Linked DNA regions of Rhodovastum atsumiense. The main gene of each other region encodes a partner of the protein of the gene in region 2 in a complex. Links are inferred from orthologs where the notes say so. Each region holds a gene or a part of one and is shown on either strand. Other genes may lie near its edges.

The links.
Region 1: the proteins of NBY65_RS07790 (region 2) and xseA are in contact, whole or in part, in a cryo-EM structure (PDB 8TXR), measured with the Escherichia coli proteins. The link is inferred for Rhodovastum atsumiense from one-to-one orthologs.

What each region holds. Positions count from the first base shown.
Region 1 is NZ_OW485601.1:2,660,417-2,663,449, reverse strand. The notes cover bases 29-2,991. They hold xseA (exodeoxyribonuclease VII large subunit), read left to right. Parts: upstream 29-699; coding sequence 700-2,283; downstream 2,284-2,991. Other genes in these bases: NBY65_RS12140 (DUF4336 domain-containing protein), read left to right, coding at 2,353-2,991; purD (phosphoribosylamine--glycine ligase), read right to left, coding at 29-652. In the rest of the region: more of purD, read right to left, coding at 1-28; more of NBY65_RS12140, read left to right, coding at 2,992-3,033. UniProt on the Escherichia coli protein: Bidirectionally degrades single-stranded DNA into large acid-insoluble oligonucleotides, which are then degraded further into small acid-soluble oligonucleotides.
Region 2 is NZ_OW485601.1:1,747,113-1,749,864, reverse strand. What follows is about bases 1-2,682. They hold NBY65_RS07790 (exodeoxyribonuclease VII small subunit), read left to right. Parts: upstream 1-1,055; coding sequence 1,056-1,310; downstream 1,311-2,682. Other genes in these bases: dxs (1-deoxy-D-xylulose-5-phosphate synthase), read left to right, coding at 2,220-2,682; NBY65_RS07785 (polyprenyl synthetase family protein), read left to right, coding at 1,310-2,200; NBY65_RS07795 (histone deacetylase family protein), read left to right, coding at 13-945. Also shown: more of dxs, read left to right, coding at 2,683-2,752. UniProt on the Escherichia coli protein: Bidirectionally degrades single-stranded DNA into large acid-insoluble oligonucleotides, which are then degraded further into small acid-soluble oligonucleotides.

The sequences.
Region 1 (3,033 bases), 910 kb from region 2 along the record:
CCCCCACCCGCTTGTGGTCCTGCGCCGCGCCGAGCGGAATCGCGTGGGTACCGTCGCACAGGGCGAACAGGCTGACCTCCTCGCCGACCAGGCATTCCTCGATCACCACCGAGCGGCCGGCCTCGCCCAGCGAGCCTTCCTCCATGAAGGCGGCGATGGCGGCTTCGGCCTCGGCCACGCTTGCCGCCACCACCACGCCCTTGCCGGCGGCGAGCCCGTCGGCCTTCACCACGATCGGCGCGCCGCGCAGCCGCACGAAGGCGCGGGCGGCCTCGGCGTCGTCGAAGCGCTCCCACAGCGCCGTCGGGATGGCGGCGGCGTCGCAGAGCTCCTTGGTGAAGCTCTTGCTGCCCTCGATGCGGGCGGCGGCGGCCGAGGGGCCACAGCAGGCGATGCCTTCCAGGCCGAGCGCGTCGGCAAGCCCGGCCACCAGCGGCGCTTCCGGGCCAGGCACCACGAGATCGACCTGCTGCTCTTTGGCGAATCGCACCAGGGCGGCGATGTCGAGCACGCCGATCGGGACGTTCTCGGCGAACTCGGCGGTGCCGGCATTGCCGGGCGCGCACCACAGCTTCGTCAGCAGCGGACTGCCGGCCAGCGCCCAGCAGAGCGCATGTTCCCGCCCGCCCGATCCAACCACCAGCACGCGCATCCCGCAGCCTCCTTCAGTTGGGCGGGCGTCTAGCATAGGGTGCCCCGATGGGCGAAACGCGACTCCTGCCGGCCGGCAACATCCCGGAATACAGCGTCTCGGAGATCTCCGGGGCGGTGAAGCGCACCCTGGAAGGGGCGTTCGGCCGCGTGCGGGTGCGCGGCGAGATCACCGAGCTGAAGCGCTATCCCTCGGGGCACATCTATCTCTCCCTGAAGGACGAGGGCGGCAAGATCGCCGCCGTGGTCTGGAAATCCTCGGTGCCGCGGCTCGGGCTGGACCCCGAGAACGGGGTGGAGGTGATCGCGCAGGGCCGCATCACCGCCTATGGGGAACGGTCCACCTACCAGCTCATCATTGAGCGGATGGAATACGCCGGCGCCGGCGCGCTGCTCGCCCGCATCGAGATGCTGCGGCAGCGGCTGGCCGAGGAAGGGCTGTTCGCGCCGGAGCGCAAGCAGCCGATCCCGCTGCTGCCCCGCGTGGTGGGGGTGGTGACCAGCGAGCGCGGCGCTGTGATCCAGGACATCCGCACCACCATCCTGCGCCGCTTCCCGCGCCCGATCCTGCTCTGGCCGGTGCCGGTGCAGGGCGAGGGCGCGGCGGCGCAGATCGCCGCCGCCATCCGCGGCTTCGACGCGCTGCCCGAGGGCGGCACGGTGCCGCGGCCGGACGTGCTGATCGTGGCGCGCGGCGGTGGCAGCCTGGAAGACCTGATGGCCTTCAACGAGGAAGTGGTGGTGCGTGCCGCGGCGGAATGCCGCATCCCGCTGATCTCGGCGGTGGGACACGAGACCGACACCACGCTGATCGACTTCGCCTCCGACCGGCGCGCCCCCACCCCGACCGCGGCGGCCGAGCTGGCGGTGCCCTCGCGCACCGAACTGGCGGCCGATCTGGCGCAGAAGGCGGCGCGGCTGACCGGGGCGCTGAACCGGCTGGCGCAGGAGCGCCGGCTGCGGCTGCAGCGGGCCGAGCGCGGCCTGCCGGACCTGCCCTCGCTGGTGGGGGTGGCGCGGCAACGGCTGGACGACCGCGCGGTGCGGCTGGGACTGGCGCTGCCGAACTTCCTGGCGGCGCGGCGCGCGGGGCTGGACCGCAGCGCCGCGCGGCTGCCCGATCTGGCGGCGATGCTGCGGGAACGGCGCGCCGCGCTGGAGGAACGCGGCCGGCGGTTGCTGGTGGCGCTGCCGGCACTGGTGGCGGGGCGGCGCGCGGCGCTGGTCGATGTGGAACGGCACTTGCCGCCGCCGAAACAGATCACCGAGGCGCGGCAGGGCGCGGTGGCGCTGCTCGGGCAGCGGCTGCGGGCGGGGCTGCAGCACAGCACCGCGCAGCGCCAGCAGGCAGGGGCACGGGTGATGCCCCGGCTGAGCGTGGCGTCGATCCGTGCCAGCCTGCGCGAGATGCGCTCACGGCTGGACGGGGTGGCGGGGCGGCTGGAAGCGGTCTCGCCCGAGGCGGTGCTGGCACGCGGCTACGCGCTGGTGTTCGACCGCAAGGGAACGCCGGTGACCTCGGCCGTTACGGTGAAGCCGGGGACGGAGCTGCGGCTGCACTTCGCCGACGGTGATGCGAAGGTGACGGCGGAAGGCGGGCGCAAGACGCGGCAGGGCAGCCTGCCTTTGTGACGCGCCTCCCTGGATCCCTCCCGCCGCTGCGCCGTTGCCTCGGCAGTCCCGGAACCGAGGCAGCAGACGATGATCCCGACCCGGCTGCATGGCGTGATCGACTATTCCGTGGCCGCGCTGTTCGGCGGGCTGTCCGCATGGCGCGCCTTGAGCCCACCGGTGCGGACGGTGCTAGGGGCGGCGGGCACCTACCATGCGAGCTACGCCCTCGTGACCGACTACGAGGCCGGCCTCCGGCCCGGCCTGAGCATGCGCCGGCATCTCGCGCTCGACGCGCTCGGCGCGGGGGCGTTGTGCGGCGCCGGCCTGCTGCTGCGAGGCCAGCCCCCCCGCGAGCGCGCCCTGCTGATCGGCGCCGGGCTGGCGGAACTGGCGGTGGTCGCGTTCAGCGACACCACCCCGGTCAGCGGTCCGGGGTCGAAATCCGGGTGGCTGGCGCGGCTGCTGGGGGCCGACGCGGTGTCCCCCGGCAAGGTGGGCTACCCGCCGCTCGACCTGCCCAAGCAGGTCAGTGGCGAGGTCTTCATCGTCGACAGCCTGCTGCCCGGGGCCATGGGCCGGGTGCTGCCGGTCCGCATGACCGTCATCCGGCTGGATAACGGCGACCTGCTGCTGCATGCGCCAACGCGGTTCAGCGACCGGCTGCGGGAACGGCTGGAGCGGCTGGGCCGCATCCGTCACCTCGTCGCGCCCAATAGCGGGCACTGGACCTTCCTGCGGGACTGGCAGCGCGCCTGCCCGGACGCGACC
Region 2 (2,752 bases):
AGGGAGACGTCCGTGGCGGTCGCGCTGATCACCCATCCTGCCTGCCTCGAACACGATACCGGGCCCTGGCATCCCGAATGCGCCGACCGCCTGCGCGCCGTGCTGCGGGCGCTGGAGACCGAGGAATTCCTGCCGCTGATCCGCGAGCACGCCCCGGTGGCGACCGAGGAACAGCTGCAGCGCGTGCATCCCGCCGACTATATCCAGGCCATCCTGAACATCCGCCCCGAGCCCGGCCTCTCGGTGCCGATCGACAACGACACCGTCATGAGCAGCGGCAGCGCCGAGGCGGCGCTGCGCTCGGCGGGCGGCGCGATCATGGGGGTGGACGCGGTGATGGAGGGCTGGGCCCGCCAGGCCTTCGTCGCCACCCGTCCGCCCGGCCACCATGCCGAGCGCTCGAAGCCGATGGGCTTCTGCCTGTTCTCCAACGCCGCCATCGCCGCGCGGCATGCCCAGGCCCGCTGGGGCCTGAAGCGGGTGGCGGTGGTGGATTTCGACGTCCATCACGGCAACGGCACCCAGGACATCTTCGCTTCCGACCCGACGCTGTTCTACGCCTCCAGCCACCAGTTGCCCTGCTTCCCCGGCACTGGCGCCGCCTCCGAGCGCGGGGTGGCCAACAACATCATCAATGCGCCGCTGCCACCGGGCTCGACCGGCAGTGATTTCCGCCAGGTGTGGGACGACATGCTGCTGCCGGCGCTGGAGGCGTTCGGCCCCGACCTGCTGATCATCTCGGCCGGGTTCGATGCCCACAAGCTCGATCCGCTGGCGCAACTGCGGCTGGAGACGGCGGATTTCCGCTGGATCACCGAACGCCTGCTGCAGATCGCCGGCCGGCACTGCCGGGGCCGCCTGGTCTCGCTGCTTGAGGGGGGCTACGACCTCGATGCGCTGGCGGCTGCGACGGCCGCGCATGTCCGGGCATTGTTGCACGGATGACTATCTGGTCCGCCGCGGGGTTGGCGCCGCCGGTCTGAAGGGCTACGAACGGGCACTTCTGTGACAGTTGTGTCCGATCGAGGAGACTGCGGATGTCCGGCCCCCGCCAGATGCCACCTCCAGCGGCGGCCGCGGCCGAACCCGCTCTCGCCACCCTTTCCTTCGAAGACGCCCTCGCCGAGCTCGAGAAGATTGTGCGCGGCCTGGAAGGCGGCCAGCAGAAGCTGGAAGAGGCCATCGCCGCCTATGAGCGCGGCGCCCGGCTGAAGGCGCATTGCGAGGCCAAGCTGGCCGAGGCCGAGGCGCGGGTGCAGGCGATCGTCGCCGGCACCGATGGATCCCTTTCGCTGCGGCCGGTGGAGTGATGAGCGAGTCGTTGACCGCCGCGCTGAGCCGGGTTGCGGCGGAGGTTGAAGCGGCGCTGGAAGACCTGCTGCCGCTGACGGAAGGGGCCGAGCGTCGCGTGATCGAGGCGATGCGGTATGGCTGCCTGGGGGGTGGCAAGCGGATGCGGGCCTTCCTGGTGATGGAAGGGGCGCGGCTGTTCAACGTGGACCGTCGGTGTGCGGCGCGGGTGGGTGCGGCGCTGGAGATGGTGCACGCCTATTCGCTGGTGCATGACGACCTGCCGGCGATGGACGACGACGACCTGAGGCGGGGCAAGCCGTCCTGCCACAAGGCGTTTGACGAGGCGACGGCGATCCTGGCGGGGGACGCGCTGCAGACGCGGGCCTTCGAGGTGCTGGCGGAGGCGGACACGCATTCCAACCCGGAGGCGCGGTGCGAGCTGGTAGCGGCGCTGGCGCTGGCGGCGGGGGCGCGCGGAATGGTGGGCGGCCAGATGATCGACATGGTGGCGGAGGGGCAGGTGCTCACGGCCGAGGAGATCACGCGGCTGCAGGCGCTGAAGACCGGCCGGCTGATCCAGTTCGGTGCGGAGGCGGGGGCGATCCTGGGACGTGCGGGGCCGGCGCAGCGTCATGCGCTGGCGGCGTATGGGCGCGACCTGGGGGCGGCGTTCCAGATTGCCGACGACGTGCTGGACCAGGAGGGGACGGCGGCGGAGCTGGGCAAGACGGCGGGCAAGGACCTGGCGGCGGGCAAGGCGACGATGGTGTCGGTGCTGGGGGTGGCGCGGGCGCGGGCGCAGGCGGAGATGCTGGCGGCGCAGGCGGCGCGGCACCTGGAGAGTTTCGGCGCGAAGGCGGGGCTGCTGCGCGAACTGGCGGCGTACGTGGTCACCCGGCGCAACTGAGGCGGCGAAGGATCGGACGATGAACGCACCGACAGGAGACGGGCCGGCCACGAGTCCGCGCCCGAAGACGCCGTTGCTTGACCGGGTGCGGGTGCCGGCGGACCTGCGCAATTTCTCGGTCGAGCAGTTGCGGCAACTGGCGACGGAGCTGCGGGCGGAGACGGTGTCGGCGGTGTCGGTGACGGGCGGGCACCTCGGTGCCTCGCTCGGGGTGATCGAGCTGACGCTGGCGATCCACGCGGTGTTCGACACGCCGCGCGACCGGCTGATCTGGGATGTCGGGCACCAGTGCTACCCGCACAAGATCCTGACCGGGCGGCGCGAGCGCATCCGCACGCTGCGCCAGGGCGGGGGGCTGTCGGGCTTCACCAAGCGGGCGGAGAGCGAATACGACCCGTTCGGGGCGGGGCACAGCTCGACCTCGATCTCGGCGGGCTTAGGCATGGCGGTGGCGCGCGATCTGAAGCGCGCGCGCGGCATCGCCGACGACCGCCAGGTGATCGCGGTGATCGGCGACGGCTCGATGAGCGCCGGCATGGCGTATGAGGCGAT